Regions from separate parts of the Mesorhizobium sp. NZP2298 genome, predicted to be linked through region 1. Evidence: riboswitches for the same ligand, from Rfam matches in the RefSeq annotation. Region 1 holds a riboswitch; the other holds the start of a gene.
What was found. Region 1 has a riboswitch for cobalamin ahead of bluB (5,6-dimethylbenzimidazole synthase). Riboswitches for the same ligand answer to the same signal wherever they lie in the genome.
Positions count from the first base shown of each region.

Region 2: it holds a riboswitch for cobalamin, as region 1 does, so the genes downstream of both, EB231_RS24310 (DUF1636 family protein) here and bluB (5,6-dimethylbenzimidazole synthase) in region 1, are expected to answer to the same signal.

Region 1 is NZ_CP033365.1:5,450,844-5,456,761, reverse strand. Features, by position in the region: gene EB231_RS26445 (MFS transporter) at 1-793, opposite strand, end outside; gene EB231_RS26440 (TetR/AcrR family transcriptional regulator) at 915-1,523, shown strand; gene EB231_RS26435 (hypothetical protein) at 1,616-2,599, shown strand; partial or broken gene bluB (5,6-dimethylbenzimidazole synthase) at 2,686-3,345, opposite strand; cobalamin riboswitch at 3,446-3,641, opposite strand; gene EB231_RS26425 (histone deacetylase family protein) at 3,806-4,732, shown strand; gene EB231_RS26420 (exodeoxyribonuclease VII small subunit) at 4,736-4,987, shown strand; gene EB231_RS26415 (DUF2277 domain-containing protein) at 5,100-5,366, shown strand; gene EB231_RS26410 (pirin family protein) at 5,407-5,918, shown strand, end outside.
Region 2 is NZ_CP033365.1:5,015,634-5,021,551, forward strand. Features, by position in the region: gene EB231_RS24295 (FecCD family ABC transporter permease) at 1-743, opposite strand, end outside; gene EB231_RS24300 (ABC transporter substrate-binding protein) at 743-1,690, opposite strand; gene EB231_RS24305 (ABC transporter ATP-binding protein) at 1,736-2,524, opposite strand; gene EB231_RS24310 (DUF1636 family protein) at 2,521-2,919, opposite strand; cobalamin riboswitch at 3,010-3,216, opposite strand; partial or broken gene EB231_RS24315 (GyrI-like domain-containing protein) at 3,383-3,700, shown strand; gene EB231_RS24320 (bifunctional helix-turn-helix transcriptional regulator/GNAT family N-acetyltransferase) at 3,707-4,657, opposite strand; gene EB231_RS24325 (DSD1 family PLP-dependent enzyme) at 4,720-5,865, opposite strand; gene EB231_RS24330 (D-arabinono-1,4-lactone oxidase) at 5,862-5,918, opposite strand, start outside.

The sequences.
Region 1 (5,918 bases):
TGATGCCGAGCACGAACGACCCCAGCGCGTAGACGCCAATGACGAGGCTGGCGGCGCCGGGTTGGCCGAGTTCCTTGGTGATTGCCACGGTGCTGACTTCCGTCGTCGCGAAGGTGGCACCGATGAAGATCAGGGCGAATGTGATGATCTGCACCGGGCGCAGGCGGATTGCGGAGCCGCTCGAGCCGTGACCAATCGGCCGCACTTGCGGCTCGGTCGATCGCTGCAGGATGAACGCCGTCGAGCCCAAGGCAAGGAACAGCGTGCTCGCCAGCATGCCCGCTTCCGGGAACAGGGCGGCACTCAAGCCCACCGACAGTGATGCGCCGGCGATGTAGACCAACTCATCCGCCGCCGACTCGAAGGCGAAGGCGGTGCTCATCTCGGGCCGGCCGCGGAAAATCTCGGTCCAGCGTGCGCGCACCATTGCCGGCATGCTGGGCATGGCGGCGGCCAGCAGCGCCGACACGAACAGCGTCCAGACCGGCCAGTCCTTATTGGCCGATGCAATCAGCGCCAGGAATGCGAGCACGGAGATGATTGTGGTGGGCACGACGATCCGGGTCTGGCCAAGGCGGTCGACCAGTCTTGATATTTGCGGCGCCAGGAAAGCGTTGGCCAATGCGAATGTCGCCGAGACAGCGCCGGCCAGCCAGTATTCGCCACGTGTCTGCGACAGCATCGCCACGATGCCGATGGGCGCCATGGCGATCGGCAGGCGCGCCAGGAAACCGGCGGCTGCGAAGCCCTTGGCACCGGGGGCGCGAAAGATCTCTGAGTAAGGGTTCTGCATGATCCGGTTCCTCGACAAAAGGCGATATGCCAATTACATACGGAGCGTATGGGAACTAGATAGATCATACGCAGCGTATGTCAATTGGCATACGTTGCGTATGTGAATAAGGCCAGGCAGAATGCGCAGACCCCGCAAGGAGATGATCGCCGAGACGCGCGCCAAGCTGATCGCCGCTGCCCGCCAGGCGTTCGGTTCGATCGGATATGCCGAAGCGTCGATGGACGATTTCACGGCATCCGCCGGGCTGACGCGCGGCGCGCTCTATCATCACTTCGGCGACAAGAAGGGGCTGCTGGAGGCGGTTATCGCCGAAATCGACGGCGAGATGGCGGCTCGGGTGAACGAGATCGCATCGAGAGCGCCGACCCGCTGGCAGCGTTTCGTCGACGAATGCACCACCTATATCGAGATGGCGCTGGAGCCGGAAATCCAGCGCATAATGTTCCGGGATGGCCCTGCTGTGCTGGGCGATCCGGCACAATGGTCGAATGCCAATGCCTGCGTTGGCTCAATGACGGATCATCTGACCGCGCTGCAGAGGGAAGGGGTGGTCGTCCCGGGCGTCGACCCTGAAACGGCCGCGCGCCTTATCAACGGGGCGAGCAGCCAGGCGTCGCAGCGGATCGCCAATTCAAACGACCCCGAAGCCACGTCGAGGAAGGTGGTGGCGGCGTTCAAGCAACTGCTTGAGGGGCTGCTCAAAGAACCGGGTCCGCAATCGAACTGAAGTCCCGTCTGCGGCCTGGTGCCCCGCCCATGATTGACAATCTTCGGTTAGAGCGCATCCTCCCCAGCCATCTCTGAGGGGAGATTCGGGGCATGTGGGATTTCGATATCGGCAGGTCGGTGTCCATCATGATGCGGACCTGGCCTTTCATTGTCTTTCGCATGATCGTCTATTTCGGCATCACGCTGGCCTACATCATGGCGACCGGCACGGGCGCCTCGGTCGGCTATGGCGTCGGCCATATCTCCACCGATCCCGATGGACCGCTGTCCTTTGCCCTGTGGGGCGGCGTGGTCGGTTTCGGCATCGTCTCCATCGCCGTCTACTGGATCCGCGAATACATCCTCTACGTCGTCAAGGCCGGCCATATCGCCGTCATGGTCCACCTGATCGACGGCCATCATGTTCCTGCCGGCCAGAACCAGATCGCCTATGCCCGGCAGGTCGTGACCGAGCGTTTCGCCGAGGCCAACATCCTTTTCGTCGTCGACCAGCTGGTCAAGGGCGCCATCCGCGCGATCACCGGCCTGCTCGGCGGCGTCGCCGCCTCTCTGCCCATTCCGGGCCTGAGCGGCCTGGTCTCCTTCATCAACACGGTGATCCGCCTGTCTCTCACCTATGTCGACGAGATCATCCTCGGCTACAACATCCGCATCAACTCGTCCTCGCCTTTCGAAACCGCGCGGCAGGGCGTGGTTCTCTACGCCCAGAACGGCAAGACCATGGTCAAGAACGCCGTCTGGCTGGCGGTCATCATGTGGGGCGTGTCCTTCGTCATCTTTCTGCTGATGCTCGCCCCGGCCGGGGCCATTCTTTTCCTCATGCCCGGACAGCTCGCCGGCTGGGCCTTCGTGCTGGCCATCGTCTTTGCCTGGGCCTTCAAGGCGGCGTTCATCGAGCCCTTTGCCATCGCCTGCCTGATGCAGGTCTATTTCAAGACCATCGCCGGCCAGGTGCCTGATCCGGCCTGGGACGCGCGGCTGGCCGAGGCGTCATCGAAGTTCAGGGAACTCAAGGACAAGGCGCTTTCCTCCTTCGGCGGCTCGCGCTGGGGCACGGCCGGCGCGACGCGCTGATCGGCCGGGCAGGCCTGGGCGGCATCGACGGCGTTCAGGCGCGCCGCCGCTGACTTGAGCGGTGCCTCGCCTTTCCCGCAAAAGGTCTCGCTCATGATCAGTTCGGGCAGGGGCAGGCGCCGGCCCCAGCCATGTGTTTCAAGGTCCGGTTTGGGCGCGAACTCGGAAACCCGGCCGACGCAGAGATAAGCGATCGGCGTTACATGGTCGGGAATGGACAGCAGGCTTTTCAGTGCCTGCGCCTCGATGATGCTGACCCAGCCGACGCCGACGCCTTCGGCGCGTGCCGCCAGCCAGAAATTCTGCACCGCGCAGACCGTGCTGTAGAGGTCCATCTCCGGATTGTGCCAACGTCCCAGCGGCGAGCCCTTCGAGCGCTGGCGGTCGCAGGTGATGCAGATGTTGAGCGCGCTTTCGCAGATGCCTTCCAGTTTGAGTTTGCGGTAGAGTGCCTGCCTTTCCTTTTCGATTTCAGGCAGTTCCTGTTCTCGCGCGGCCAGGAACAGGTCGCGCACCTTCTCCCGTCGCGCGGCATCGCGGATGACGATGAAATTCCACGGCTGCATGAACCCGACCGATGGCGCGTGATGGGCGGCAAGCAGCAGCCGTGCCAACACCTCATCGTCGAGAGGAGTAGGCAGGAAATGGCTGCGCACATCGCGCCGCGTGAACATGGCGCGGTACACCGCGTCGCGCGCCATCTGGTCAAATCCGTCGCCGACAGGAGCGGTCATAGCATCCGGCATCGCTTGTCCCCTTGCGATTGCAATAGTTTCACACCGTCAGAGCGCACTTAGTGCGTCCAAGTGGACGCACGTCGCTCTGATGTCATCCGCCTGACCATGCGGATGACGGTGCCTGCCAGGCCGGTCTTCTGGCTCAGGATCAACCCGCGTCCGGTGCCTTCCCGTCATCGACAGTGGCATTTACCGGCGCGGTCCCCCTCACAGCGTTGGGCACGCCACGGAATTCAACCGTGTTCCCGATTCTCCCGCCAGAGCATTTGCAGCCAAGTGGAATCACTTGGCGCCGCAGAATGCGGCTAGACAAACAGACTGGCGGGCACCAGGCAGTGACGGCGACCTTATGCCGAAGCGTCCGCGGCGCCAATCCCCACAGCGACGCCAATGGACGCAGAAGCGATTTTCCCCAGCCATCGGGCCGCGACGCATGGCCATCGTGGCGTTGGGGCACTAGATAGGGATCATGGCCACTCGTCTCTACACGCATCCGATCTTCCTTGAGCACATCACGCCCCCCGGTCACCCCGAGCGGCCGGACCGCTTGCGCGCCATCGAGCGCGTGCTTGACGACGAAGCCTTTGCCGAGCTCGACCGCGTCAAGGCGCCGGAAGGCGACGAGGCCACCATCCTTTACGCGCATCCGGCCGATTTCATCGCGCGCGTGCGCGCCGCCATCCCAGACGAAGGCATTGCCCGCATCGATGCCGACACCACCGCCAGCCCGAAGAGCTGGCAGGCGGTGATAACCGCGATCGGCGCCGCCAACGCCGCCGTCGACGACGTCTTCGCAGGCCGCGCCGACAATGTCTTCGTCGCCGCCCGGCCACCCGGCCACCATGCCGAAAAGACCACCGCAATGGGCTTTTGCTTCTTCAACACGGCGGCGATCGCGGCCCGCTATGCGCAGAAGAAGCACGGCATCGACCGTGTCGCAGTCGTCGACTGGGATGTGCACCACGGCAATGGCACACAGGATATTTTCTGGGACGATCCCTCGGTGCTCTATTGCTCGACGCACCAGATGCCGCTTTATCCCGGCACTGGCGCGAAGAGCGAGACCGGCGCCGGCAACATCGTCAACGCACCACTGGCGCCGCGGACCGGCAGCGAGGTGTTTCGCGATGCCTTCCTGTCGCGCGTCCTGCCGGCGCTCGACAATTTCGCGCCCGACCTCATCATTATTTCGGCCGGTTTCGACGCGCATCACCGTGATCCCTTGGCCGAGATCAACCTGACCGAGGACGATTTCGACTGGGCGACTGGCCAGCTGATGCAGCGCGCCGCCCGCCACAGCGGCAACCGGCTCGTCAGCCTGCTCGAGGGCGGCTACGATCTGCAGGGACTGGCATTTTCGGTCGCCGCCCATGTCGGGCGACTGATGAAAGGATGAATGATGGCTGCTGAGACCAACGAAGACGTCAAGGCGATGAGCTTCGAGCAGGCACTCGACGCGCTGGAGAAGATCGTCGATGATCTGGAGCGTGGCGACGTGCCGCTCGATCAGTCGATCCGGATCTATGAGCGCGGCGAGGCCCTGAAGGCGCATTGTGACCGGCTGCTGAAGGCGGCCGAGGACAAGGTTGAGAAGATCAGGCTATCGCGCGACGGCAAGCCGGTTGGAACCGAGCCGCTCGACGCGGACTGAGGCATGGCCGCGAACCATGGTCTTGCCTCTCCGGTTTTTGGACACGATCATGGTTGAGGATAAAACTCGTTCCGATTGAAACGGCTCCAGGACAAGAGGAGATACGGAAGCGATGTGCAGAAACATCAAGACCCTGTTCAATTTTGATCCGCCGGCAACCAATGACGAAGTGCGCGACGCAGCCCTTCAATTTGTCCGCAAGCTGAGCGGAACGACGCGGCCTTCGAAACAGAACCAGCATGCGTTCGACCACGCAGTGGAGGCCATTGCGGCATCGGCGCGCGAACTTCTCGATTCGCTCGAAACCAACCAGCATCCGCGTAACCGCGAAGAAGTGGCCGCCAAACTGCGGGCAAAGGCGGCGATCCGCTTTGCGTGATGTCGCCAAAGCGGTCACCGAACGCTGACAAGGAGAGTTCATGAGCTTCTTCCCCGGGAAAGACCCTGAAGCCGGCGATGCCTTTGCCAGCGACCAGATCGAACTGATGGTCATCCCGAACGCCAAGGACATTGGCGGCTTCGAGGTCCGTCGTGCTTTGCCGACCGCCAGGAGACGGCTGGTCGGGCCGTTCATCTTCTTCGATCGCATGGGTCCGGCAATCCTGCGTGCAGGCCAGGCGCTCGACGTCCGTCCGCATCCGCACATCGGCCTGTCGACGGTGACCTATCTGTTCGACGGCAAGATCAGGCATCGCGATTCGCTCGGCACTGAAATGGTCATCCAGCCCGGTGATGTGAACCTGATGACCGCCGGCCGTGGCATCGTCCACTCCGAGCGCACGCCCGAGGAATTGCGCGGCGCGCCGATGTCGATCTCCGGCCTGCAGACATGGCTGGCACTGCCGGACGGCAAGGAGGAAGTGGCGCCCGTATTCGAGAACACCGCTGCCTTGCGGCTGCCCGAGATCGATGCCGAAGGCGTCAAAGGCCG
Region 2 (5,918 bases), 440 kb from region 1:
CCAAGGCTTTCGGCAGCACTTTCACCGGCCAGGAAGGCGTCCAGCCTGCGGTGGTTCCACAGTCCGTAGGCCGCGATCGTGCCGGCTCCCAACGCGCCCAGCCAGACATTGTCCCAGCGCGCCAGCCCGAGCCCGCCCATCGTCCAGAACAGCACCGAATGGGCGGCGCGCTGGTCTCCGGCAAAGACCAGATAATTGGTCAATGCCGTGAACAGGAAGGAGACGGCAAGGCCGGCGAGGATCAGCCGCTCCGGCCCCTGCCCCCTTACCCGGGCGACCAGCAGCAGCACGATGCAGGCGGCCAGTATGCCGCCGGTGAAGGCCGCGACCGGCAAGGTCCAGATGCCAAAACTGTCGCCGAAGACGGTGATGACGGAAACAGCGCCGGCGGCGGCTCCCGACGACAGGCCGAACAGGAAAGGATCGGCGAGATCGTTGCGGGTCACCGTCTGCAGCAACGCGCCTGTGATGCCGAGGCCGGCACCGACACAGACCGCCAGGATCGTGCGCGGCAGCCTGAGATCGATGACGATCTTGCCGACCGGGCCCGACACCTGGTGCTCATTCAACCCGACGGCATGGCCAAGCGAGGCGATGACGTCGCTCAACGGGATCAGCGTCGAACCATAGGCGATCGACAGCAGCACGAGGGCGACGACCGCCACCGTGCCCGCCACCATGGCCAGCGCGAATGCCTTGTGCCCGGAAAGCGCGCCGGATTTATGCCCGGGGGCAAGAAGCATCAGAACGCTTCCGGATGCATCGCCTTGGCGATCTTGGCGATCGCCTCGATGTTTGCCGGTCCAGGCGTCAGTTCGGCATAGCGAAGGGCCACGAAACGCTCGTTCTTGACCGCATCCGTCTCCTTCATCGCCGGATGCGCCTTCAAGAAATCGAGCAGCTTCCTGTAGCCGCCGCCATCCTGGTAATCGAGCAGGATGAGGAATTGCGGATTGCGCGACGCCACCGTTTCCCAGTCCGTGTTGCCCCAGCTGGTGTCCATGTCGGCCATGATGTTATCGCCGCCGGCCGCTGTGATCATGGCGCTCGGGATGGCGAATTTTCCGGCGGTGAACGGCCTGTCCTCGCCGGAATCATAGAGGAACACACGGGTTCCCTTGGCGTCGCCGACCTTCGCGGTGATGTCGGCGAGTTGCGCCTTCCAGCCGGCGACAAGCTTCTGCGCCTCGGTCTCCTTGCCAAAGATCTTGCCCAGCTTTTCAACATCGCCATAGAGCAGGTCCATGGAAGCCGCCGGGCGGTTCTTGTCGAGATGGACGCAGCTTTCGGTCAGCACCAGTGTCTTGATGCCATGCGGGGCGAGCGTGTCGGGCGTCACGTCGCCGCCCGGCTTCATGCCATAGTACCAGCCGGCGAAGAAGAAATCGGGCTCGACGGCGACCAGGTTCTCGAGCGTCGGGTATTTGGGCGCGAGTTCCGGGATTGAGCCCTGCTCGGCCTTGAATTCGGGGCCGACCTTGTACCATCCGGTGATGCCGGTCAGGCCGACGATCGACGGCTGCAGCTTCAGCGCGAAGGCCATCTCGGCCATGTTGAGGTCATGGATGACGGCGCGCTTGGGCGGCGCGTCGAAGGTCAGCGGCTTGCCGCAACTGTCGACGGTGACGGGGAAAGCGAAGGCGGTAGAGACCAGCAAGGAAAAGACGAGCGACAAGGCGAGACGTTTCACGGATTTTGCTCCTTGGTTGAACAGCGTTGATGAGGGATGGTTCGATCAGGATGGTGGCGCGGCGCGGTTCGGAACATCGAACACCGTCAGTTCACGGTCCTCGGTAGGGTGGCGCAGGCGAAACACGTCGACGCCGAAAATCTCGCGGATCAGCTGTTGCGTCAGCGCTTCGCGCGGTGCGGCCAACGCGTGCAGCCGGGCTTCGTTCATCACCGCGACCCTGGTGGCGAAAGGCGCCACCAGGGCCAGGTCATGCAGCACCGCGATCACCGTCATGCCGAAGCCGGCGACGAGTTCGAGAAGCTCGCCGCGAGCACGCGGGTCAAGATGATTGGTCGGCTCGTCGAGGAACAACACCTTTGGTTGCTGTGCGATGGCGCGCGCCAGCTGGGCGCGTTGGCGCTCCCCTCCAGACAGCGAGCCAATGGTGCGGCCGAGCAGCGGCAAAAGGCCGGTCCGGCGCAGGGCGTCGACGACAATGTCGCGCTCCTCGCTCCTGCGCCTCAGGCCGGCATACGGAACGCGGCCAAGTTCGACATAGTCGATCACCGCCAGCCGCGGATCCGGCTGGTCGGTCTGGCCGACGACGGCCATGTGCAGGGCCCGCTCGGCCGTCGAGATCCTGTCCAGCCGTCGCCCGCCAAGCTTCACCTCGCCCGAACTTGGCCTGAGCATGCCCGACAGCATGCGCAGCAGCGTCGTCTTGCCGGCACCATTGGGGCCGATGATGGCGAGACGATCGCCGGTGGCGATAGAGAGGCTGACCGCATGGACCAGATTCCGGCCATTCGCCACAGCACCCAGGTCGCGCGCCTCGAGGAGTGGCATTGTCATCGGCTATCACCCGCCAGCTTGCCCGGCGCCGGGATGCGGGCCAGCGTCTTGCCGGCCAGTCGCGGCGGACGCTGTCCGGAATTGCACCAGCCGTCGGCGAGCGAGGCGTAGAGCCTGGCAAATCGCACGAGATCACCGGCGTCGGCCTCGGCATCGACGGAGCCGAAGAGATAGGTAGCCTTGCCCGGCGCCTGGAAGGCTACCGTCAGCGGCCGTGCGCAGCCCGCCATGCATTCGACGCCTTCGACCGTGAAGCCATGCGACACGGCGGGTTCATCATGGGCCGAGAGCCGGGAGCGCAAATCGGCGCACAGGCTTTCGCCCGACCTGATGCCGGTGGGAACGTCACGGCAAAGCGTGCACACGATGATGTGGTGATCGATAGCGCCGTCCAACTTCCGTCACTTTCCAAAACTGGCGACGGAAGGATGTTGGCGAGCCGGCCGACAAGACCGACGTCCACGTCTCCTCCCGGCACACCCCGTCCGGTCAACTCAGTGATGGCAGGTCTCCTGGCTCGCGGGTCCTTGCTCAATCCTGCCTTCCCAGCCTTGCCGGCCAGTGGCATTTCGGATCTTGCTCACCGCTTACAGTTGCGGGGGCAGCCACGGCTTCGACCTTTTTAGGATCTCACCGTGTTCCCTTTTCACCCCTTGCCTTTCGACTCGGGGACCATCACCACTCGATCGTAGTTTTCCCCAATTTGCTTCGCAACGGATTTCTCGATGCATTGTCGATCCCGCGGCGGCGCTGAAATTGCGGATGTAATGTAATTACATTACGATTTAAATCATGCCGCTCGGCGAAGTCAAGTGAGGCTTTCTGCCGAATGAAGACATCGAGCCAGTCTCGCTCCTGGACGTCGCCTACGGCGTCTGCGTCAACGGCGACGACGCCGGCAATTTCGACTACGTCGCCGGTGTCGAGGTCACCGATTTTTCTGACCTTCCAAGGGAACTCTGCCGGGTGCGGATACCAGCCCGGAAATATGCGGTGTTCGCGCATCGCGAGCACATCTCGACCATCCGCCGCACCGTCAATACAATCTGGAACAAATGGCTGCCGGCCTCCGGGCACGAGATAGCGGACGCGCCCGAATTCGAGCGCAACGGTCCGGAGTTCGATCCGAACAACGGCAATGGCGGGCTGGAGATCTGGATACCCGTCAAGGCTTAGCGGAGATCACAATTCCAAGTCCCAGGTCTGGCCAACCAGATCCTTGCCGAAGGAGTGGTGCGGTTCTTCCTCGGTCAGTTTGAAGCCGACCGCCTGGTAGATGTGCCGGGCGGCGATCAGGATATCGTTGGTCCACAAGGTCAGCGTCTTGTAGCCCTTCGCACGGGCAAAGCCGATGCATTCCTCGACCAGCCGCCTACCGATGCCGAGGCCACGCGCCGAAGGTTCGACATAAAGCAGGCGCAGCTTCGCCACCTGATCCGATTTGCGCACGACGAAGACCGAGCCGACGACCTCGCCATCGCGCTCGGCGATCCAGCTTCGTTCCCATTTCGGGTCGAAGGATTTGACGAATGCCGCGAGGATTTCGGCAACCAGCGCCTCATAGGTTTCGTCCCAGCCATAGTCCTGCGCGTAGAGCATCCCTTGCCGGCGGGTGATCCAGCCGATGTCGCCGACCTGCAGCGGTCGTAACAGATAAGGGATCCTTGGCTCATCGCTTTCACCCAGCAGAGCCTGGACCGTCCGCATGGATTTCACCAGCCGGTCCTGCTCCGACGCAGGTAGCCTATCGAGAAGGGTCGCGACCTGGTCGTGCGAATCCTTGTTCAGCGGCGCGAAGGCATTCCTTCCCGCCGTCGTCAGCGCAATCGACGATTGCCTGGCGTCCGAAACCAGCGTTGACCTGGAGATGAGGTGAAGGCGCTCGAACTTCTTCAGCAGACGGCTGACATAGCCGGCATCGAGACCGAGGTCGCGCCCGAGGTCGGTCGCGGTCAGACCGTCGCGGTGCGCCAGTTCGTAGAGCACACGCGCCTCGGTCAGGGAGAAGGCGCTTTTCAGCAGCCCTTCGTCGAGCAGCCCGATCTGGCGGGTGTAGAAGCGGTTGAAAGCCCGCACCGCATCGATCAGGTCCTTGTTGGGCGCTTCGTTGCTGGGCTGATGGTGAATCGTCATCGGCATCTCCTGTCTTTTACAGGATCAATCATTTACTTGACGGAGTCAACCATCCGATACGATCACATCATCGGCAACACCGGCCAGCGATCAACGATCCTGCCGCCGGAAAGCACCGCGATCGGCCCGAATTGCTGCAGCACCGCCTCGCTTTGCGTCGGCCGCAGGAACGCATAATCGCCGGGCATCACAGCTGCGTCAGCCGGCAGGCCCATGAATTGCTGGTTGGAGGAAAGGCCGAGCAAACCGTTCGTCTTCATGCCTTCTGGAAATACCGGCTCGGCCATCCACTTACCGCCATAGAGATAGCAGCCCTTGCGCGGGAACCGGCCAAGCGCCCGCAAGAGGCGGGAGACGGCGGGGGGGCCTGGCAGCATCGGTTCGACCACTTTCAGGATCGGCGTCGCGATGAAAGCCGCCGGTTGGAAATTTTCGAGGCCGGGCGTATCGAAATCGCCGGGCAGCACGAAGGCCGAGCCCATCGACACTTCGTTGGCAATGCCGCGGTGATGAAGCAGCGCGGTCTTGCTGCCGCCAATGTTGAGGATGCTTCGCTGGTCGGCGCCCAGGCGCGCCACGAAATCGGCGGCCTGTTCCGAGGCCCGCGCCAACGCCCTGGCCGGCCCACCGAACAGGCCGGGAATGTGCGGTGCGTGCGCCTCATAGGCCATGACGCCTTCGCAGCGCAGCGCTTTGTGGGCCGGCAGCATCTTCAACGCCCGCGACAAGGCCTCCGGTTTGGCAAACCCGCCGCGATGCAGGCCGACATCGATCTCGAAGGCAATACGCAGTTCGATAGCGAGCTCGGCGGCCAGAGCGCCATATTCCGCCAGTCTTTTGTCACTGTCGACCAGCCAGCAGACACGCGACCAGTCGGCGTCGCCCTTCACCAGCGCCGCTCTTGCCGCGCTAACCGGCATCGGTTTGCCGTACAGCAGATCCGCATGCGGGAACGCTTTCAGCACCGCCGCGCTGATCGGCGGATGGAAGGTCATGAAGCGATCGGTTCCGAGCGTCTTGCCGATATGCGAAAGCAGCGGCAGGCAAGCGAGCGACTTGTCGACCAGCCGCACGGCAAGGCCGGGATCAAGCCTGTCCTTCACCAGGGCGATGTTGCTGTCCAGCCGGTCGCGGTCCAGCACCAGACAGGGCTGGAAGATACCGGCCTGCTTCAGCGCCCCCGAAAGCGTGGCGAAATAGGCACTCATGGTTCGACGCCGAACAAGCCGGCCATATAGGGTGAAACGAAACGGTTTCGCGG